DNA from 3 places in the Lysinibacillus sp. 1 U-2021 genome. Region 3 is predicted to be linked to each of the others. Evidence: riboswitches for the same ligand, from Rfam matches in the RefSeq annotation. Region 3 holds a riboswitch; each other region holds the start of a gene.
The links. A riboswitch is a leader RNA that binds a small molecule or an ion and turns the genes downstream of it on or off. The one in region 3 is predicted to bind thiamine pyrophosphate.
Positions count from the first base shown of each region.

Region 1 (7,987 bases), 1.7 Mb from region 3:
CACCTATCCTTCGTCCACTGATTTCAACAGATAAATTAGAAATTATTGATATTGCGGAAAAAATCGGCACATACGAAACATCTATACAGCCATTTGAAGATTGCTGCACGATTTTTACACCAGCTAGTCCAAAAACAAAACCGAAGCTTGAAAAGGTTGAGCATTATGAAAGCTTCTCTGACTTTGATGAATTGATCGAGCGAGCAGTGAAGAATCGCGAGGTCTATATTTTCCCTAAGAAAGAGGAACAGCAAGATAAATTTGCAGATCTACTATAAGGATTTAAAAGCCGTCTCAAAGCCCATTTTGAGACGGCTTTTTTGTATGGATAGCGTTATTCCAATAGAGGTACAATTTACCTCTAAATTTTTTGTATTAAAAATCTAATATCGCACATTCTATATTCACAAGGAGGTGAGAAACATGGCTTCAAACAACAACCGTAGTTCAAACCAGCTTGCAGTACCTGGTGTACAACAAGCACTAGATCAAATGAAATACGAAATTGCACAAGAATTTGGTGTTCAATTAGGAGCTGAAGCTTCAGCTCGTGCCAACGGTTCCGTTGGTGGTGAAATCACTAAACGTCTTGTACAAATGGCAGAATCTCAATTAAAAGGTATGCCAAACAACAACCAATAAATGCTGATTAAGCATTTATAAACTTAAAACCAGTGACCGTAAAAGGCACTGGTTTTAGTTTGTTTATTGATCATTTATTTATACAAGATAGGGATTTAAATGTAGCTACTGTATAATCAACATTTTTGCTTTGACAAATAGCTGAAATAACCGCAACACCATCAACCCCCGTTTGAAATACAGAATGTGCATTTGCGAAATTTATTCCGCCAATTGCTACAATTGGTAATTCAGGATGCAGAGAATGAGCCTCCTGTAAAAAAGATGTGCCACATGGTGGTTGAGCATCGCTTTTAGAGGACGTTGGGAAGATTGGGCCGATGCCGACATAATCAGCTTGATGGTTCATAGCTATTTGCAATTCTTCCTCGCTATGGACAGATACACCAAGAATCATGTTCCCAATTCTTTTACGTGCTACACCTACAGGTAAATCATCTTGCCCGATATGAACACCATCAGCTCCGAGTCGTATCGCTAGATCAACATCGTCATTAATGATAAAGGGCACATTATAGTGATGACATAGTTGTTGACATTGGCGTGCAAACTGTTCATAGGCAAGTCCCGTTAATGCGTGAGGACCTTTTTCACGAAATTGAAACATTGTAATGCCTGCTTGCAAGGCTTTTTCGAGGATATAGATAGGTTCTTCTTGAGAAGGAACATTGCTCGTACCCATAATAAAATAAAGCTGCAAATCCTCACGTTTCATGAATAATCACCTCACAGGCTTCCTTATGCTGTTGATAAGCAAAATGATTAGTGGGTCCATGACCATTTCCAATCGATAAATTATACATAATAGCTAATTGAATAAATTTTTTAGCTTCTATAATGGCATTTTCCAGAGCAAATCCTTGTCCAAGAAAAGCAGTAAGTGCTGCGGAAAATGTACATCCAGTACCATGCGTATTTTTTGTTTGGATGCGAGGAGACTGCATCGAAAAAGAACGCCCATTTTTTAAAAATACGTAATCAATGGCATAAAGTGGATCTGCTAAATGACCACCTTTAATGATGACACATTGTACACCTAGCTGTAACAAGCTTTGAGCTACTTCTTTCATATCTTCAAAATGATGAATAGATCTCCCAGTAAGTGTCTCTGCCTCGGGTATATTGGGCGTAACAACCGTAGCAAGTGGTAATAAAGTTGAGCGTAAGGCATCGATAGCTTCTGGCTGTAATAGGCTTTCCCCACCTTTTGCAATCATCACTGGATCAACAATCAGTGGAATGTTTAGCTCCCTGATCTTGTGTGCAATTGCTGTGATAATTTCTGAGGAATAAAGCATTCCTGTTTTAATCGCAGCGATTGGAAAATCTTCTACTAAGGCTTCTAATTGTTTTTTTATAAAGGAAACGTCAATCGGGCAAACACCTGTTACACCCAAAGTATTTTGAGCAGTTAGAGCAGTAATAACAGAAGTACCAAACACTTCTAATTCCTGAAATGTTTTTAAATCAGCCTGTATACCCGCGCCACCACCACTATCTGAGCCAGCGATTGTTGTTACAATATGCATGAAGCTGCACCATCCTTTGATAAGCGATGTATAGCATTGAGTAAGGCTATTTGAAAATCACCAATGTCTGCAGTAAATGCGGATGCCAGTACACCTGCTTTTTTATAGTAAGTAAGTGTTTCTGTTAATTGTTGGTAAGGATTATGGCTTACACTATAGGCTGCGCCACAAATTGCGCTAAGTAAACAACCTGTACCCGTTACTTCCGTCATTTGTGGATGACCACCAGCAATCCATTGGCTATGCTTGCCATCAGTTATAAAATCGTGTTCTCCTGTGACAATAACAATGCATTGATAGCGTTGAGCCAATGATGTGGCTTCTAATTCCATAGCGATAGTGCCATGACCACTATCGACACCTTTTTGTTGCCAATTTACACCAGCTATTGCTGCTAGCTCGCCGAGATTACAGCGAATCACCGCAAATTGTATGTTTTCCAGTAAGTATCTTACGGTTTCCTTACGATAAGTTGTGGCTCCAACTCCGACAGGATCTAAAATAACAGGAATACCAAGTTTATTGGCTTTTTCGCCTGCTAATAACATGGCACTTTTTGTGCGATCATTAAGTGTTCCAATATTAATTAATAATGCTTGAGCAATGGCCACCATCTCCTCTACCTCTTGGCAGTCATCGGCCATTACTGGTGAAGCACCTATCGCCAATAAACCATTTGCTTGAAAATTTGCCACTACATAATTGGTAATACAATGGATAAGTGGTTGCTGTTGACGAATTGTTTGAAAAATCATTGTAGTCCTCCTTTAGGGATGGACGTAAGCATGCAAAAAAGGCTCTTTTTGTGTAAAAATGCACGAAAAGAGCCTTTCATCTGAAAACGATGTTTATTGCTCCCTACGTCAGTATTAACTAACAGGTTCAAAGGGTCAGGTTTTACCTTCTCAACTCTTACGAGTCCCCCTGCAATCTTGCTTTTAGTTGACCAAAATGTACCATACTTTTCAGTTGTATTCAATAGCAAGTTTTCCTATAGATAAAATGTGACCGATGCCATATAGGAGAGTATGATAGTTGTCATGACTTTACCGAAATTAAGCACAAACCATTGAAAATGCTGAAAAAAGAGTCTTATAATGTGTCATAACAAAAGGGGGCAATTGCCATGAAAAGACAAGATTTAGTTGCACCAGAATGGTATAACATAGTAGAGGAAATTGAAAAATATGCTCAGGATGCAACCAAAAATGCTTTAATTATTTATGAGGAAAACCAAGACATCCAATGTATTACATATGCACATTTATTGGAAAAAGCGAATCAAGCAGCACATGTATTCACTAAGCAAGGTTTAAAGAAAGGTGATGTCATTTTAGTGATGGTACCACGTTCAGTGGAAGCATATATAGTGTATATTGCTGCATTGAAAGCGGGTTTAACGATTATTCCAAGTTCTGAGATGTTAAGAACAAAGGATATTGAGTATCGAATTCATCATGCAAATGCTAAAGCAGTTATTGCATTCGAACCCTATATTGAACAGTTCGATAAAGTTGGAAATTTACAAGACATACTGCAATTTGTCATAGGGAATGCACATGAACCTTGGCAGAACATACTTGAAAAAATGAATAATCAACCTACAACCTACATAAATCCTATCCCAACAAAAAGTACAGACCATGCATTTTTAGCCTATACAAGCGGAACAACAGGAAATCCAAAAGCAGCAGTGCATACGCATAGTTGGGGCTATGCTCATTTACGAACAACAGCACCACATTGGTTGGGGGTACAAGAAAATGATATTGTTTGGGCGACTGCAGCACCAGGATGGCAAAAATGGATATGGAGTCCGTTTCTAGCTACTTTAGGTAGTGGTGCTACTGCATTTGTCTACAAAGGTAAATTTGAAGCAGCTTGTTATTTAGCATTGCTTGAGCGATTCAAAATCAATGTATTATGCTGTACACCAACTGAATATCGTTTTATGGCAGCGCTTGAAGATTTATATGAATATGATTTAAGTGCGATTCGCCAAGCTGTATCAGCTGGTGAGCCATTAAATAGTGAGGTCATTAGAGTATTCTTGGAAACATTCAAATTACAAGTGCGAGATGGCTATGGACAAACAGAAAATACATTATTGGTAGGCACAATGGTAGGAATGGACGCAAGAGTTGGGTCGATGGGAAAACCTACTCCTGGCAACACTGTTGAAATTATTAATGATTTGGGCAAACCCGTTGCAATCGGAGAAGTTGGTGATATTGCTGTTCATCGTGAAACACCAGCCCTCTTTAAAAAATATTTAAATGATCCTGAACGTACAAATTTACAATTTCGTGGGGATTGGTATATTACAGGAGATCGTGCCTATAAAGATGAAGATGGCTACTTTTGGTTTGACGGACGAGGAGACGATGTTATTATTTCCTCAGGCTATACAATTGGCCCTTTTGAAGTAGAGGATGCTTTAATGAAGCATCCAGCTGTAAAAGAGGCTGCTGTTATAGCGAGCCCTGATAAAGTAAGAGGAAATATTGTCAAGGCATTTATTGTTCTGCGCGATGGTGAAAAAGGTGATGGAGCGCTTATTCAAACACTCCAAAGTCATGTTAAATCATTGACTGCTCCTTATAAATATCCACGTGCTATTGAATTTGTAGAGGAACTACCAAAAACATCTTCTGGGAAAATTAGACGTGTCGAATTACGACAACAAGAAATTAAACACCTCCAATTCTAATTCATTTCCTAGGAAATAATGTCGAAAATCAAAGTTCATCAAAGGTATGGACTTTGATTTTTTTATTTTTTTTAGGTAAGGTAATATGAGGAAATACATAGCTTAAAGCTTTTTGTGTTTAATTATTGCAAAAAAATGAAACAAATTGGCAAGTCATACGTATTACGTGTTGAGGAGGCGGAAAGACATGAATGTAAAAAGGTGGGTTGCTTTAGTAGTGGCAGGTGTTCTCTTACTATTTTCGTTAGGAATTAATACCATTTTTGCGCTATTTAAAGCAGATTTCCTAGGTAATTTTGATAGCTTAATGGCAGGTAATAGCTTAGATGTATATGAAAATGTCATTGAAGGGGAAAATTTTGATAAGCGAATTGCTTATTTAAAGGTAGATGGAACGATTCAAGATATCGGCTCAAGTACATTGTGGCAACCAGTTGCCTATGATCATCAATTTTTCTTAGAACAATTGGATAATATTTTATATGATGAGTCCATACAGGGTGTTGTCTTAAGCGTTAATTCACCAGGTGGTGGTGTAAAGGAATCTGCAGATATCTATAAAAAGCTACTAAAAATCAAAGAAGAACGACAAATACCAATTTATGTATCGATGGATTCTATGGCAGCTTCAGGTGGTTATTATATTTCGGCACCAGCAGATAAAATATTTGCCCATCGTGATACAATAACAGGTTCTATTGGTGTCATCATGCAATCTATTAACTATCAAGAGCTGGCTGAAAAAGTAGGGGTCAAATTTGAGACGTTTAAATCAGGAGAGCATAAAGATATGCTAAGTCCAATGCGTGAAGTGACAGAAGAGGAACGTGCAATGATGCAAGATATGATTAATGAAACGTACGAAGAATTTGTAGATATTGTAGAGCAGGGACGTAATATGTCTGAAGCAGAAGTGAAGAAGGTTGCAGATGGTCGTATTCTTGGCGGTACAAAAGCGCTTGAAGCAGGGTTAATTGATGAAATTGGTGATGAAGAAGCGGCCATTGCAGCTCTTCGTGAGGATTATGGACTTGAAGATGCGGCTTTATTTGAGTATTCATACGATATGGGTGGCTGGCAATCATACGTAGGTATGAAAATTGGCTCCATGTTCGGTCCCTCTGCCGAGGAAAAAATGCTAATGAAAATCATGACGGACTATAGCGCACCGAAAATGATGTATCTATATGGGGAATACTAGGAGGGAGCACAATGACAAACAATGAAATTGTTATGCAAGGTTCACCCTCATTGGAAAATGGCTTCTATATAAACACTTCAGGAGAATCAGCAAATGAAAAAAACTATGCATTAAAAACTGCTGGTTTTTGGGTACGATTTTGGGCATTTTTATTAGATGGATTCATTATTTCTGCTGTAGGAGGAATACTCGTCAATCCTATCTTTTATTTAATGGATTGGTCCTTATCTGATTCTGTTTGGTATGCGCCGATTTCTATTATTACAGCAATTTTCTACTATAGTTATTTTGTGCTGATGACAAAGTTCTTTGGACAAACGCTAGGGAAAATGGTGTTTGGATTACGTGTCATTTCATTAAAGCACGATCAGTTAACTTGGTCAGATGTGTTATTCCGTGATTGGATTGGTCGTATCATCAATAATATTTTTATGCCACTGTATATTTTGGTAGTGATTTTGCCAGAAAATCAAGGCTTACATGATTATTTTGCCGATACAACAGTGGTGCACGAAAAAATCTTTATTGAAAAGGCTTTAACACCGACTACATTACCAAAACAAGAAGAACATGTAGAAATTACGGTGCAAGAAGAAAAAATAGACCTCGCCAAGCTAGAGGAAAAAAATGAACAATAAACATAAGACTGTCTCAAATTAGGAGACAGTCTTATCTATTTCTAAGTATGTAAGCTATCATAGTTGCAATTAATTCCCTTCATTTAGTAATATTATGTACATATGATGATTAGGAGGCGTTTAGATGGCACAAGTAACATTTAAAAATGGTCCAGTGACACTAGTAGGAAATGAAGTAAAGGTGGGCGATCAGGCTCCAGATTTTACGGTATTAGCGAATGACCTATCACCTGTAACATTAAATGATTCAGAAGGAAAAGTTCGTTTATTTAGTGTTGTACCATCATTAGATACTGGTGTATGTGATGCGCAAACACGTCGATTCAATGAGGAAGCAGCGAACTTAGGTGATAATGTAGTCATTTATACAGTATCTGTGGATCTTCCATTCGCTCAAAAGCGTTGGTGTGGTGCAGCAGGTATAGATGCAGTCCAAACTGTATCAGATCACCGCGACCTTTCATTTGGTGAGGCATATGGCGTATACATTCAAGAATTACGTCTTCTGACACGTGCAGTATTCGTTGTGGATGCAAACAATAAAGTAACATATGTTGAATATGTACCTGAAGCTACAGATCATCCAAACTATGAAGCGGCCATTGCAGCTGTCAAAGCACTAGCATAATAAGCTGCTTTTAGGCTAAGATAATACTAGACAAAGGGGCTGTGACAAGTGTTTGTCACGGCTCTTTTCTGCGTGAAAGGAAGTTAGATATGGAAAATATCGAAAAGTTATTTGGTTTGCTAAATGCGCATGCCGAAAAAATCGAAAAAGAACACAATATAACGTTACTAGAAGGATTATTAGATGGGTTAGAGGCATGGCTTGATGGCGAAGTTGATTTTTCTCAAAAAGATGCAACAAAAGAGGATATTCGTAAAGCTATTCAAATTGCTATTTTAAAAGGGATGCGCAAAGGCTCACAGCCGAATCATCAAATGACTCCTGATACGTTAGGGCTATTAGTGGGCTACTTTGTGGAGCAGATTTTTGCAGAGCGTCTTGAAAATGAAAAGATCTCGATCATGGACCCAGCAGTAGGCACGGGCAATTTATTACTGACGGTTATGAATTTATTAGATGGAAAAGTGGAAGCAACAGGTGTAGAGGTGGATGAGCTACTTATTCGCCTTGCTGCTGCAACTGCTGACTTAACAGAACAACCTATTTCTTTATACCGTCAAGATGCCTTAGAAGATTTATTGGTCAATCCGGTTGATGCCGTTGTTTGTGATTTACCTGTAGGTTATTATCCAAATGAAG
Region 1 is NZ_CP123966.1:2,316,488-2,324,474, reverse strand. Features, by position in the region: gene thiI (tRNA uracil 4-sulfurtransferase ThiI) at 1-278, shown strand, start outside; gene QH639_RS11765 (alpha/beta-type small acid-soluble spore protein) at 424-642, shown strand; gene thiE (thiamine phosphate synthase) at 713-1,357, opposite strand; gene thiD (bifunctional hydroxymethylpyrimidine kinase/phosphomethylpyrimidine kinase) at 1,347-2,171, opposite strand; gene thiM (hydroxyethylthiazole kinase) at 2,159-2,926, opposite strand; TPP riboswitch at 3,010-3,107, opposite strand; gene mbcS (acyl-CoA synthetase MbcS) at 3,298-4,881, shown strand; gene sppA (signal peptide peptidase SppA) at 5,069-6,082, shown strand; gene QH639_RS11735 (RDD family protein) at 6,094-6,720, shown strand; gene tpx (thiol peroxidase) at 6,845-7,348, shown strand; gene QH639_RS11725 (class I SAM-dependent methyltransferase) at 7,438-7,987, shown strand, end outside.
Region 1: another riboswitch for thiamine pyrophosphate. It lies ahead of thiM (hydroxyethylthiazole kinase); the one in region 3 lies ahead of thiT (energy-coupled thiamine transporter ThiT).

Region 2 (7,987 bases), 2.4 Mb from region 3:
TGTCAATGATGTATCACTAAAAAGCTTTGTATCCCCTCAGGTTGCTTACGTTGGAGAGCAACAACAATTAGTGACAGACATACATGCAACATCAGCAGGCCAAGGCGAGCTATTACTATATGAAAATGATGAGCTTATTCATAAAGAGGCAGTTGAGCTGACTGAAGGCACGAATGTGTTTACCTATAAACATGCAGCAACAGCTGAAGGACTTGTAAAATATGAAGCCGTTGTTCAAGTTGGTCAGGATGCCATTTTTGAAAACAATAAGTTAACTAGTGTCACAATGGTTCAAAGTGAACCACATTTATTAATCGTTAATGGTTATGAAACAGCTTCACCCATCGCAGCAGCACTTGGTAGTCAATCCATTGCCTATGATGTTGTAGCGCCCGACAGTCTACCAAATGAACTGTCCAGCTATTTGCAATATAATGCTATTATTTTCGAAAATGTGCCAGGTCATTTAGTGGGTGAAGCAAAAATGAGTGTTATTGAGCAAGCAGTCAAAAACTTTGGGGTTGGTTTTACAATGGTGGGTGGAGAAAATAGTTTTGGTCTAGGCGGCTATTTTAAAACACCGATTGAAACCTTATTGCCAGTGGAAATGGAAATTAAGGGCAAAGAGCAATTACCTTCCTTAGGGTTAGTGATTGTACTTGACCGTTCTGGCAGTATGCAAGGCTCGAAGCTTGAGCTTGCTAAGGAAGCAGCGGCACGTTCTGTTGAGATGTTGCGAGACGAGGATACATTAGGATTCATTGCCTTTGATGATCGTCCTTGGGAGATTATAGAGACAGGGCCTCTTAGCAGTAAAGAAGAGGCTGTGGATACTATTTTATCAGTAACACCTGGTGGGGGAACAGAAATCTATAGTTCATTAGCTAAAGCCTACGAGAACCTTGCTGATTTAAAGCTCCAACGTAAGCATATTATTCTCTTAACAGATGGGCAATCACAGGCAGGGAATTATGAGGATTTAATTACTGAAGGAAAAGAAAATGGTATAACCTTATCGACAGTAGCGATTGGACAAGATGCTGATGCGAACTTATTAGAAGCGCTTAGTGACATGGGTAGTGGACGTTTCTATGATGTCATAGATGAGCAAACCATTCCGTCTATTTTATCTCGTGAAACAGCTATGATTTCCCGCACCTATATTGAGGACAATCCATTCTATCCAGCAATTTATAATGCAGCAGGATGGAACTCGCTGTTTGCAAATGGGGTCCCACAAATGAATGCATATATTGGGACAACGGCAAAACAGGGGGCTACTGTTGTAGCAGAAAGCGAGAAGGAAGATCCTGTGTTAGCGCAGTGGCAATATGGTCTTGGTAAAACATTTGCCTTTACATCTGATTCAACGGGTAAATGGACAGGAGATTGGGCAAGATGGCAGAATTGGGGAGCATTTTGGCAAACACTTATTTCTCAGATGCTACCAAGCTACAATGATGTAGCCTATGATGTAAGATTGGAAGCAGATGGTTCCTTTATGATTACAGACCCTACAAATGAAGCTGCATTTTTAGATATTGTAGCGGTAAATGAGGCAGGGGAGGAGCTAGAAACACAACTTGAAACCATTTCCGCATCCCAAGTTCGAGCTGTAGTACAAGCTGAACCTGGATTAATTTTCTTCCGTGTAGCAGATGAAAAGAAGGCCATTTATCAGGCAGGGCTAAGTGTTCCTTATAGTGCTGAATACGAACTACTCCCTGTAAATAACCAACTGATAGAAGAGTTAACTAAACGAACAGGAGGCACTGTTTTAAAGGAACCACAAGATGTTTTCCGTGACTTTACGACAAAAGGAGCAGATCGGCAAAATATTGCCACATGGCTACTCTTAGCAAGTATGCTTCTTTTCTTTATTGATATTACCATAAGACGCTTTGGTTGGAATTTCCTAACGAATGTGAAGAGAAAAGAGCCGCTGGTTGAGGAAAAAACTATACAAGCAGAAGATACAAATGTAGCACAGTTGTTAAAAGGCATGAAAAAACGATCTTAAATAGAGGAAGCAGTGCAAACTCGAATAGTTTTGCACTGCTTTTTTTATGTTGCTTGAAATAGAGAGTTATCCCCTTTGTAGAGAGGGGAAGATGATCTACAAAGTGGACTCTTTTTCTCATAAGGAGGAGAAAGGCGCTCCAAATTGGACTGCCCGCAGCTCAATGAATGCTCATAATCCAATACCTCTTAATAAAGAGAAGAATTAAATCTCTTTACGAGCTCTGTTTTACGCAAGCTACTCGCAACCATTACACCTAAAATAGCACCGATCGTACTTGATGTTAAAAAGGCTGGTAGGAAGAAGAATGCTGCTACAGATGTTCCCATGAATAATTTTGCATAAGGGACGGCAATAAGTGAAGCCAGAATGCCCGTTCCGATAACCTCTCCGATACCAGCTAACCACATTTTATTGCTATATTTATAGGCAAGAGCAGCACAGACCGCACCGATGATACTACCAGGGATAGCTAGTAGAGAGCCTGTTCCAGTAAGGATACGAATGATGGCAGTGACAAAGGCAACTATAACAGTTGGTACAGGCCCAAGTATAATGGCTCCTATCACATTAATCGCATGCTGAACGGGGTAAGCACGTGCGATGCCTGTTGGGATGGATACGAAAGTAGAGCCTGCAACAGCAACGGCTACTAATAAAGCCATGACTGTTAATTTACGAATTGACATAAAGTTCACTCCTTTTGGTAAAGTTCGTGAGGAAAAATAAAAAGGCCACCCCCTTTAAACAATAGGAAGCGGCCTTGCGTGTATATAGTGACAACAGCAAGTAGCGCCACTTCCCTCCGCTAGTGTGAACTAGATCAGGTTCAAAGGGTCCGTATATTACCATATACGTCTCAGCCTTTTAAAGACTCCCCTAGTGGTTAAAATCATTCAATTTTGTGAATCAACAATAATGTACCATACTGCTAAAAATAGTCAATGATTTTTCAGACTATTTTGTATCGGGATGCATTAAATGAGGTGCTTTTTTCACTGTCCAGATGAGCGCAAGGAAGAAACAGGCTAATAATATGATAGAACCGAAAATATATGGGCTATTCATATTCCAGTCAAATAATAAACCTGCCAAAGCGGGTCCAATCATATTTCCGAGGCTCATATAGGCATTATTCAAGCCCGCAGCAAATCCCTGCTCTTTCTCTGCAAGCTTTGAGATGAGTGTATTAACAGCTGGACGAATTAATGTCGTTGCTGTAGAGAAAATTGTTGCTACAACTAAAATAAGGGCAAAGCCAGAAACAAATAATATTAAGAAAATAGCAACGGATGCAATAAATAAATTTACTAGTACTACTTTCATTTCACCATAACGATTGAACAGTGGTGTAATAATAAACATTTGTACTACTACTCCAAAAGCACCACCAACAACTAATATAATCGCTATATCTACAGGTGTGTAATTAAACTTTTCTGTCACAAATAATGACAATGTCGTTTGGAAATTTGCAATTCCAAACGAGAACACCAGCATAATTATGAGCATAACAAAATAAGGCATATGTATGGAACGAGCCATTTGCTTCGCCAGATTGTCTTGCTTTTGTTTCTGTTGCGCAGTGTTTGGTTTGGTAGAAGGTAATAAAAAGTAAGATAAAATAGATGCTACAATGGCTGCAGCTCCAGCTGTGAAAAATGGGAAATGTAAGCTTACCTTTGCTAAAAAGCCACCAATACCAGGTCCAATCATAAAGCCAAGAGACATAGCGGCACCCAACATCCCCATACCTTTCCCACGTTCTTCATAGGTTGTGACGTCAGCGACAAAAGCCATAATAGGAGGTGCAACAAATGCGGAACCTAGACCACCTAAAAATCGTGCTAAAAAGAGCATCCATACATCTGTAGCAAGGCCAAATCCGATTTGTGCAAGACCTGTTACGATAAGACCGAAAATAATTAAATTTTTTCGTCCGTACTGATCTGAAAGATTCCCAGCAATAGGAGAAAATACGAATTGAGCTAAGGCGAACGTTGCGATTAGCATACCTAGAACTTGTCCTGCTGCACCAAATATTTTTAAATACTCTGGCATGACAGGAATAATAATGCCAATACTTCCCATTGCGATAAACATATTAAACATTAAAATATACAAAGCCGCCTTATTGGACTTCTGCTGGGTCATCGAATGAACCCCCTTTTTGTAATCAAATATAGTACAGTCTATCATAAAGAATTATTGCTTGGCTAATAGTTAAGATTATCGTACTGGTTCTATATTTAGAATGGTTTTCCACAAAAGTTTTCATCCGCGCACCTATGCATGAAGAAATAATAGATGTTAGTCATAAAAATTGAGGGGAAAAGAAGCTATGGGGATAAATTAGTAAAGCAACAACAATCTATGGACTTCTCTTATAAAGTGAGAATTAAAAAATGTGAGAGTCTGTCTGTAATGGCATAAAGCATGGCTATAAATTGTAGCGATGTTATAGCGCATCAGAAGGAATATCACAAGAATACTGATGTGAAAATCTATTAAAATTCAGACAAAATATTTTCTAAATATAATAATGCAAATAGTCAATTGAAAATGTTCTTATTTAATAGTCAGTTAAATAAGCAGAGAAAAAAACTAGCGAATTGATGTAAAAGTCAATTCGCTAGTTGAATTATCGGATACCCATTTTAAATTCTAAAAATAATTCGTTGTATTTCCCTAAATAATCAGGTCCTAAGTTTTTGTAGACCTCTAATGTATCGCGTTGTTCTTCAGAAGGATAGTAGCGTTCGTCAGAAACAACTTCTTCGTCCATTAAGTCCATAGCTGCAAGATTAGGCGTAGAATAGCCTACAAAATCGGCATTTTGAGCACCTGATTCAGCACTTAGCATGAAGTTTATAAAGGCGTGGGCACCATCAATATTCTTCGATGTCTTTGGGATGACCATATTATCAAACCATAAGTTTGAGCCTTCCTCAGGTACAGCAAAGTCTAACTCTTCATTTTCATACATCATGTCAGCTGCTTGGCCAGACCACGTAAGGGCAACGGTTGCTTCATTATTGATCATTAATGGTGTAATTTCATCTCCAATGATTGCTTTTACATTTGGTGCAAGGGTGATTAGTTTGTCAGTAGCTTCACGAAGTTCCTGATTATCTAGTGAATTCAGAGAATAGCCAAGACTGTTTAAGCCCATCCCAATGACTTCGCGCGCACCATCTACTAAAAAGACTTTTCGCTTTAAAGAAGGGTCCCATAAATCATCCCAAGAGGAGAAGTCTAAGTCTCCAACAAGGCTTGGATTGTAGACAATACCTACTGTTCCCCAAAAATAAGGGACAGAATATTTATTGTTAGCATCGAATGGTAAATCTAAAAAGTAAGGATCAATATTTTTAAAATTAGGGATTTTCGTTTTATCTAAAGGAATCAATAATTCTTCTTCCTTCATCTTCTCAATCATATATTCAGAAGGGACAGCAATATCGTAGGCTGTTCCGCCTTGCTGAATCTTTGTCATCATAGCTTCATTGGAATCGAATGTTTCATAGATGACATGAATGCCTGTTTCTTTTTCAAATTCTTTTAACAAATCAGGATCAATATATTCTCCCCAGTTAAAGATGGTTAACGTGTCTTTTCCACTTTTACCGCCACCCGCACTTAAGGCATCAGCCGCATAGAATAAAAGGGCTGAAACGACAAGGATGGCGATGGTAGCTTGAATTAGTGACTTCATCGTTGCCCCTCCATTCTTTTACTCGTACGACTTGTCATGAAATAATAACCAACAACAACTAAAACCGTAACGAAGAATACTAAACCTGAAATTGCATTCACTGTTAGAGAAATTCCTGCGCGGGCCATTGAATAAATTTCTACGGATAGAGTACTAAAGCCATTACCTGTTACAAAGAATGTCACGGCAAAATCATCTAATGAATACGTAAGGGCAAGGAAGAAGCCTGCAAAAATCCCTGGCTGAATATAAGGAAGAATGACACGCATCATAACGTCCTTTTTCGTTGCCCCTAAATCTAATGCTGCATCGATTAATGAGTTATTCATTTCTAGTAGCTTTGGTAAAACCATTAATACAACAATCGGTACACTAAATGCAACATGTGCTAATAAAACAGATGCAAAGCCCAGTTTAATACCTACCATTGTAAATAAAATTAAAAAGCTAGCCCCGATAATTACGTCTGGGCTGACGATTAAGACATTGTTTAAGGATAATAAAGTATTACGCATCTTAGAATCCTTAACCGTCACAATTCCAATTGCTCCTAGCGTACCAATAATAGTAGAAATGAGAGCAGAAAGTAATGCCACGATGACCGTATTTATTAATATAACAAGAAGACGCGAATCTTCAAAAACAGCTTGATAATGCTCCAAAGTAAAGGATTCAAAATTATTCATGGAGCCGCCACTATTAAACGAGTAAAAGATTAAATAGAAAATTGGAGCATAGAGAACGATAAAAACAATTGTTAAATAGACTTTGGCTGAAGCAGATAGTTTGTTCATCGTACGCGACCTCCTTTATCCTTTTGTCCCGTAATTAGCATGATAATCACCATGAATAAAATTAAGAATACAGCAATAGTGGAACCCATACCCCAGTTTTGTGTCACAAGGAATTGCTGTTCAATCGCTGTGCCTAGAGTAATGACACGGTTCCCTGCAATTAAGCGAGTAATCATGAACAGGGATAGGGCAGGGATAAAGACAACTTGAATACCAGATTTAACGCCATCCATTGTCAATGGTAAAACAACACGGCGGAAGGTTGTAAAAGCCGAAGCACCCAAATCCCGTGCTGCATAAATGAGCGTTGGGTTTAAACGATCTAAAGAATTGAAGATCGGTAAAATCATAAATGGAATAAAAATATAGACCGACACAAAGACAAAGCTAATATCAGTAAAGAGCATTTGCTTTGGATCGAAGCCAAATACTTCGATAAATGCATTAATAGGCCCGTATAACCCAAAGATGCCGATAAAGGCATATGTTTTTAACAAAAGATTAATCCATGAAGGAATAATAATAAGTAGAAGCCAAAGTTGTTTATGCTTGGTCTTCGTTAAAAAATAGGCAGTTGGGTATGAAATTAATAGTGTAAAGAATGTAATTAAAAATGCATACCAAAACGAGCTCAAAGTCATCTTTAAGTAAACAGAAGAGAAGAACGCTTTGTAGTTATCGAGCGTAAAGTTGCCATGTAAATCAAGCAGGGAATAATAAACAACGAGTGCAATTGGCGCGATAACGAAAAAGGCAATCCATAACACATATGGAAATAACGCTGATTTCGATGTTTTAGTTTGCATCTTCATCGTCTCCATACGATTCTAATCGTTTATCAAACTCTTCCTCTGTTTCGTTTAAGCGCATTACGTGAATTGCCTCAGGATCAAAGTCTAAGCCAATCTCAGTCCCTACTTCTGCTTTCTTCAATGAATGGACTAGCCACTCATTACCATCTTTATCGTATGTGGATAATTCATAATGTACCCCTCGGAATAATTGTGTATCCACTTTTACCACAAGTTTGCCTTTATCAATTGTTGTCATTTCTAAATCTTCTGGACGAATGACAATATCTATTTTTTCATTTTGCTTCATCCCTTGGTCGACACATTCGAAAACTTTGCCAGCAAATTCAACCTTGAAATCCTCAATCATCACGCCAGGTACAATATTGGATTCACCTATAAAGTCAGCAACGAAGCGGTTAATCGGTTCATCATAAATATCCACGGGTGTACCTGACTGCTGAATTTGGCCTTCACTTAAGACAAAAATTTCATCACTCATAGCAAGTGCTTCTTCTTGATCATGTGTAACAAAAACAAATGTTTTGCCAAGACGTTGCTGTAATTCACGTAGCTCATATTGCATTTCTGTACGTAGCTTTAAGTCTAAAGCTGAAAGTGGCTCATCCAGTAAAATTACTTCAGGGTCATTGACAATGGCACGTGC
Region 2 is NZ_CP123966.1:1,583,272-1,591,258, forward strand. Features, by position in the region: gene QH639_RS08130 (VWA domain-containing protein) at 1-2,020, shown strand, start outside; gene thiW (energy coupling factor transporter S component ThiW) at 2,209-2,709, opposite strand; TPP riboswitch at 2,804-2,911, opposite strand; gene QH639_RS08140 (MFS transporter) at 2,978-4,174, opposite strand; gene QH639_RS08145 (ABC transporter substrate-binding protein) at 4,662-5,735, opposite strand; gene QH639_RS08150 (ABC transporter permease) at 5,732-6,529, opposite strand; gene QH639_RS08155 (ABC transporter permease) at 6,526-7,335, opposite strand; gene QH639_RS08160 (ABC transporter ATP-binding protein) at 7,325-7,987, opposite strand, start outside.
Region 2: another riboswitch for thiamine pyrophosphate. It lies ahead of thiW (energy coupling factor transporter S component ThiW); the one in region 3 lies ahead of thiT (energy-coupled thiamine transporter ThiT).

Region 3 (7,987 bases):
CAGATTTATTAAAAGGTATTGAACGTGATAGAATCATGGCATTCCAAAAAGCATCTGGCCAAGCACTTGCCAACTATTATCAATGGTTACAAGCAGATAAGTTTAGCTGGTCTGTTATTGCTGCTCCATCTAAAGCTTGGGCAGCAAAGGTCTTTCCTCACCTTCCAGAAGAACAGCAAATGAATGCATTATGGGAAGCTATCTTTGCAGCCACACGTATAGACGTTGAAAATCCTGTTGAAGCTTGGCATGCCCATGATCAGGAATTACATAGTAAAGCTGATTATTTAAATGCAAAGCAATTTAAGTCACTACACTATACTGCACCAGGCACAGATCTAACAATTGAGCTGCCTCCACACCATGTGTGGACAGGGGGTAGTAGTATAAGTACACAAGGCCAAACATTTATGGCCAATATGCCCACTGAAGAGATTTTTACAGCACCGTTAAAAACAGGTGTTAATGGTTATGTATCAAGCACTAAGCCTTTAAGCTATGGCGGCAATATTATAGATAATTTCACATTAACATTTAAAGATGGTCGAATCATTGACGTCAAGGCGGAGCAAGGCCAAGAAATTTTAGCTTCTCTTATTGAAACAGATGAAGGGGCTCATTACCTTGGTGAAATAGCATTAGTACCACATCAATCACCTATTTCACAATCCGACCTATTATTTTACAATACATTGTTTGATGAAAATGCATCCAATCATTTTGCCATTGGTAGTGCCTATGCTTTTTGCATTGAGGGCGGCAAAGAAATGACCTCTGAGGAACTAAGTGCGCATGGTCTCAATCAAAGCTTAACACATGTAGACTTTATGATTGGCTCTACCAAGATGAATATAGATGGAATAACACATGATGATCAAATAGACCCAATATTCCGTGATGGAAATTGGGCATTCTAAATAATCCATTCCTACTAATAGTATTCTAGGCTAAGTATGTTAAGGTTGTCATAAATTATCCTTAGATTTTCCTAGTAACCTATTGTATAATTGTTTTAGGGAATTTTAGTAGATCATTTAAGTAGAGAGGAGCTCTAATAATGTTCATTACAACTGTTCTTGGCTTTTCAGCAGTTTTATTAATTTCAACGGGATTCTTCATCCACTACCTACAAGTTGGTTTAGATAGCAAGTCTTCAGTAACTGTAGATCCAAAGCCAAACGAAAAATTTTAATGTATAAAAAACAGCTACTATTATAGGTAGCTGTTTTTTTATAGCTTACAAGTTATTTATTTCATCTACTAAAGCGTATGAAACTGCTCCTTTATTGTAAAAATTATCTGAATAAAGTCTTTATTGTTTGCATATTGAAAATTTTGCTCTACAATATTTTTTGTAAGGAAGGGAGCAATATTCATGACAATGTTACAAGATATTCTAGAATTTAACAAAGAGTTTGTACAAGAAAAAAAATATGAGCCATTCATCACTACGAAATATCCTGATAAACGTATTGTTGTTTTATCTTGTATGGATACTCGTCTTGTAGAGCTTTTACCAAAAGCGATGAATTTGCGTAATGGCGATGTAAAAATAGTGAAAAGTGCTGGTGCGTTAGTGAGCCATCCTTTCGGTGCAGTTATGCGTAGTTTATTAGTTGCTGTCTACGGCCTACAAGCTGATGAAGTGTATGTTGTTGGACATTATGACTGTGGTATGAGTGCGGTTGATCCTGACGCCATGCTTAGCGAAATGGTACAACGAGGCATCGACCCAGAAACAATCAAAATGTTGGAATATTCTGGTTTTGATTTGAAAGAATTTTTACGAGGTTTCGGTGATGTAGCAACAAGTGTTAAGAAAAGTGTCGATACAATTCGTAATCATCCATTAATGGTAAAAGACGTACCTGTTCATGGTTTAATAATTGATCCAAATACAGGTCATCTAGATTTAATTGAAGATGGAAATAAGCAATAAAGTTATTTTTTGATACATTAATAAAAGAACAAGTGCCTATCCTCACTATGTAGAAGATAGGCACTTATTATTCTATTCATCCTCTAAACGTGCGTACATATAGTGATCTACCCAATGACCATTGATATACAGTAGCTTTCTTAGCAGACCCTCCTGCTGGAATCCAGCCTTCTCTAATACACGCATGGAGGCATTATTTTGTGTCGATACATAGGCCTCTACACGATGTAAACCAATTTGTTCAAATGCAAATCGGACCACCATATTCACAGCTTCTGTGACAATGCCCTTTCCAACATAAATCTCATCCATCGCATAGCCAACAAATGCACTCGAGTACGGTAAGCGTTTGACAGCATAAAGTGCAATATGCCCTATTAGATTATTTGTACCATGCTCAAAAATACCAAAAGTAAATTCACGCTTTGATTCCATTAAATAGAGACTTTCTTGAATTTTTTTGTATTGAGCATCGACTGTATAGTATTCAGGTCTTTGCAGTGGCTCGTATATAGACCAAAAGTATTTATTACGGCTTACGAGACCCGTTAAACTTCGTGCATCTTTTTCTTGGAATGTGCGGATGTAGCATTTTTCCCCCTTTATTGTTACCACATTCCCACCCTTTTTTCTTAATAGATTCCAAATTTTAAGCACCATTTCTCCACACTAGCCTTCCAATAAAAATCAATCCATTTCTCTTTGTTACATTGGCTATAAGCCATAATTGCAAAACCCTATTTATATTTCATTGTATGTAAAAAAAGAGGCTGCTACAACCAAAACAGCTTATGTCTTATTGTCATAGCAGCACAATTCAATTATTTAGTTTTTTGTTCTTTCTTTTTCTCATTTACTATTTCTAAGCTGGAGGAATCAGCATCCTCTAGTTGTGTATTGTCTAACACATTTGTTAAATGAAGACCACGTCTTTGAGCCTCTCGTTCAATGTGTGCAATAGTTTCCTGTAGCACCTGAACCCGTGCATACTTTTTGTCATCTCCAGCGACTAAGATCCATGGTGCATCCTTTTTATCTGTCTTTTCAAACATTGCATTCGCTGCTTCAATATACTGAGGTGTTTTATCTCGATTGCGCCAATCCTCGGCAGTTAACTTCCAAGATTTATAAGGGTTTTGTTCACGTTCTTTAAAGCGTTTTAATTGCTCCTCATCTGAAACATGAAGCCAGAACTTAATAATTATGTAATCTCCTGCAGTTAAAATCTTCTCAAAATTATTAATTTCCTCATAAGCACGAGACCATTCATCTTTTGTTGCGAATCCCTCGATGCGTTCCACTAATACGCGGCCATACCACGAGCGATCAAAAATAGCGATTTGCCCATGCTGAGGCAACTTTCTCCAAAATCGTTGTAAATAATTGTAGCGTAATTCATGAGCTTGAGGGGCAGAAATAGGATGTACAACATAACCGCGGGGATCGACACGTTCGATTAATCGTTTAATAGCGCCACCTTTACCAGCCGCATCCATTCCTTCGAAAACCAAGATCAAGCCAATCTTGTTTTTTAATAAAAATTGTTGTGCGTTCAACATTTCATATTGGAGTACTTTTAATTTCTTTTTATACATCTTTTTGTCTAGTTCAACAGTTAGATCTAGATTTTTTAAATTTTGGGTCATGAAACTTCACTCCTTTTATTTGACTATTCTTATTGTACTAAAGAAATATGTGGATGCCTATCAGACATGGTAAATTGTAGGTATTAATAGTAAAACAACACGATACATTGTTGGAAATTTCCGTTATAATAAAAAAAGTGACAGTACTATACTTATTTGTCTTTTCCCTATACAATCTAACACGAAGGGAGAGGAAAACATGCCTCGGTTTATCATGATGACAATCTCTTATCTTGTCTCAATCATCCTAACCTTTTCATCCTTTTTCGTGAACATCAACGGTCAATCTTCGCTAGAAATCGCTAATCGTTTTTCTGTTGTATTTGCACCAGTTAGTGTAAGTCATGTAATTTGGATTATCATTTATTTTTTACTCGGTTATTGGTTAGTTATGAACATGAAAAAGACAACTTTGAAACAGTCTGCGCTTTTTAGCTGCATAAATATATTACAAGCATTGACGATATATGTCTGGCACCATGAGTTATTTATTGTTTCTCTTGGCATTACATTACTCTTAGTCTTGTATTTATTTATGTTGTATAATACGTACCCTCTTCAGGACAAATCCTTGTTTGGTCGTATTCCTTTCTCTGTTTATTTAGCATGGATGACATTTATTTTTATCACAAATACAAGCTTTACGTTAACGGCTTATGGTTGGAACGGCTTTGGTCTTAGCACACCTCTTTGGGCAGTGATTTTACTTACTTTAGGTGGAGCCATTGCGCTACATATCCGTTTCCATCACTTTGATGTTATGTATCCAAGTGTTTTTATTTGGGCTTATATTGGAATCGCCATACATAATGGTTTTGATGAGCTACTTGTCACTACAGCCGCTTTATTTTTATGTGGTGTTCTCTTTGTTGGCATTTTATTTATTAAAAAAAATCCTGCTAACCAAAAATAATTTGGTTAGCAGGATTTTTCATTACATCTTATTCTTCGTCTAATGACGTTAAGATAATTGGTTTATCTTTTGTTACAATGACTGAATGTTCGATTTGAGCTACAAGTGATTTATCAGGTGTCACGAATGTCCAGCCATCACCTGCTTCTACGATATGCTCTGCCTTTGCTGAGATAAATGGCTCAACCGCAAGGACCATACCTTCTTTCATAATAGTAGTATCCCATGCATCGTAATAATTTAAAATATGGTTTGGTTCATCATGTAAAGATTGACCTAAGCCATGACCTGTTAAATTCATAATAACAGTTAACCCATTAGCATTTGCCTCGCGTTCAACAGCTTTACCAATTTGATTTAATTTAGATCCAGCCTTTACCTTTGTCATTGCTCGATCAAAGGCACTTTTAGCAACACGGCAAAGCTTTTCTTTGTCCTCATAGCCATCACCCACAACAAATGAAATACCTGTGTCAGCAAAATAGCCATTTAAAGAGCCTGAAACATCAATATTTACGATATCTCCCTCTTGAATAACACGCTTTCCTGGAATACCATGTGCTACTTCTTCATTGACGCTAATACATGTATACCCTGGAAAATCATATTCTCCCTTTGGTCCTGAAATAGCGCCTGCCTCTGCAAACATGCGACCAGCAATTTCATCAAGCTCAAGTGTTGTAACACCTGGTTTTGTGGCAGCTTTCATTGCTTCGCGAATTTCAGCACAAATGCGTCCTATTTTTTTAAAAGCTTCAATCTCTTCTTGCGTTTTTACAATCATGTATAACGTCCCTTTCATCTAATATCTATTCTTTAATATAACATAACTTTTTATGCGTATAACGATAAACGCTTTAAATATTGTATGCTTTCCTACTTTGCAAAGTGCTAAAAGAGTTATTCACGACAAAAAAGTCCCTCCACTCATGTGAAGGGACTAGCATTAAAATTTTCTTTGCATTAATTGTGGAGCGGCTGTGAATAAAAGAACACCAACGACCGCCGTTAAAATGGTTGCTGGTAGCATATATGTACCATTGTAGATGATGGAATAGATCCATGCATTTTGGTCACCAGCATATTCGGCAAAAAATACAGCACCAGCAATTGTATGTGCTGTGTATCGTAAGAGGCCTGCGAAAACGGTACCTATGATTATATAAAGTGCCATTTTTGTTTTGTTCATATGTTTAGCAGCGTCTAACACTGGTCCACGTACAACCGCCGCTAATCCTACAACTGTAAAAGCAACTCCATAATCCAGGAATCCTTGTAGCCAGTGCACAATCGTAGCACCAAACATGGTTTGCATTACACCTACGAGTAATCCAGTTGTTAGCCCAGCTATTAAGCCCCAGCGAAATGCTATTAACATAATTGGTACCATAACAAGACTAACTGAGCCGCCTTGTGCCCATACTTTAAAGGAAACCTGATCCAGTACGAGACCAATCGCTGCAAAAATCGCAATCTCCACTAGCATTAATAGTCTTTTTTTGTCCATACATATTCTCTCCTTTGTTCCGATGTAGGATACAAGAGCAGGAATAGAAAAGCGCTGATATGTCTCTTTCTGACACCTTTTTTCCTTTAAGGACGAAAAAACGATGTCAGGACAGAGCCTCACATCGTACAAGTGTCGGTTTCTATCCACATCCCTACGCAAGCGTTAACTTACAGGTTCGAAGAGTCAAGGCATTACGTGCCCAGTCTCAGCTGACATCATCAGCTCCCCTTGTGGTCGTTACATCTGAATTTATTTGAACACTCTCATTGTACGCAAAGGATTAAAGGATTACAACCTTCCATACATCATTTTTTTGAAACTTTGCTGTTTTTCATGCGTAAATATTTAAAAAGGAGGTACAACTATGGAGAATCAAAAAATTTTAGCTGCCTTTAGTTATCTTAGTATTTTCTTCGCCCCTTTTATCGTTCCATTAATTGTATATTTTGTAACAAAAGACAGTGATGTAAAAAGCCATTCGATTCGTGCACTTGTCTCTCATTTAATACCTTTTGTTTTTGGCATTCTATTCTTTATTGTCTTTGTTTTTTCTACATTTAGTTTAGATCCAACCTCCAATAACAAGACGGTGATGATTATTTGGTTTGCTTCATTCGCCATCTATGCTCTCGTCTCACTAGGTATTGTGATTTGGAATATAATTCAGGCTGTTCGTGTTATCCGTTAATGTTTTATTTTTAAGTGAAACAGGTAGTAGTAATTGTAAAAGGAGCTGTTTTGGGATGAAAGTATCAAACGTTGTAAAAACCGCCGTTAAGTTAGCACCTATTGTTATTCCTATCGTAAAAAAAGTAATGGCTGCAAAAAAGGGCACAACGCCTACAACCACCACTCGAAAAAAATAAAATGAAGGCGTATTCCTTTTAGAGGAAATACGCCTTCGTTTTATTTCACTTCAAAATGGGTTTGACTATGGCCATTCAATGTTTTTTCTACATGTAAAACTGCTGGCATTGCAGATTTCAATTCAGGTACATGCGAAATAACGCCAATCATACGACCCGAATCCTGCAAATCAATTAATGTATCGATTGCTTTATTTAGTGATTCCTCATCGAGCGAGCCAAAGCCCTCATCAATAAACATCGTTTCAATATGAATATTACCTTGGTAGCTTTGAATCACATCTGCCATCCCCAATGCAAGGCTCAACGAAGCATTAAATTTTTCGCCACCTGATAAAGTTTTGACATCTCGTAATTGATCTGTATAAGCATCATAAACATCAAGACCAAGGCCACTTTGCTTCGCATGCTTTTCTAATCTATCTGAACGTCTAAGCTCAAATTGACCGTTTGATAAATGATACAGACGTATATTGGCAGCTTCTGTAATTTGATCTAAGTAGTTAATTTGTATATAACGCTCAAAGGATAGCTTTTTCGAGTTTTGTCCATTTAATAATCCATAGAGCTCCTTTACTCGCCCTGCTTCTTGTTCAAGTAAATGAAGCTCTTTCGCTATTTCTTCCACCTTTTCACTAAAGCCTTGGCATGCTTGTATAAAGCCATTGATCTGTTGTAAACGTTTAAATGCTTCCTCATAGGAAACTCGATGCTGTTCTACTCTTGCTTCCATCGCCTCTAAATCTTGCTTCTCTTTTCCTTGAAGGTATGTAGCCCCTTCGGTAATCTGAATTTGCAACGTGTGTACTTGTAAAGCATAGTCGCTACATGCTTTTCGAAGTGCATCCAATTGTATGGCACTCCGTTTAGCAGTTGCATAAGCCTCATAGCTTTCGAAACCTATTTCTTGCATATCTGCTGAAAATTGCTGAAGCTTTTCATTCATTTTAAGCTGTAATTCCTCAAAGGACTGTTTGGCAATTTCTACTGTTAGTGTTGCATTGCTAGCTGCTTCCTTTGCTACATGCAAATTTTCTTGACTCACTTGCCAACTTTTTTGAAGCCCTTCTTTCTGTTTACTAACTTCATTAAGTTGTTGCTTTAATTGCTGTA
Region 3 is NZ_CP123966.1:3,981,882-3,989,868, forward strand. Features, by position in the region: gene QH639_RS21125 (aminopeptidase) at 1-917, shown strand, start outside; gene QH639_RS21130 (hypothetical protein) at 1,058-1,192, shown strand; gene QH639_RS21135 (beta-class carbonic anhydrase) at 1,376-1,939, shown strand; gene QH639_RS21140 (GNAT family N-acetyltransferase) at 2,012-2,599, opposite strand; gene QH639_RS21145 (polyphosphate kinase 2 family protein) at 2,761-3,585, opposite strand; gene QH639_RS21150 (hypothetical protein) at 3,785-4,498, shown strand; gene map (type I methionyl aminopeptidase) at 4,527-5,282, opposite strand; gene thiT (energy-coupled thiamine transporter ThiT) at 5,445-6,005, opposite strand; TPP riboswitch at 6,140-6,247, opposite strand; gene QH639_RS21165 (magnetosome magnetite crystal formation protein family) at 6,373-6,696, shown strand; gene QH639_RS21170 (hypothetical protein) at 6,752-6,874, shown strand; gene QH639_RS21175 (AAA family ATPase) at 6,915-7,987, opposite strand, start outside.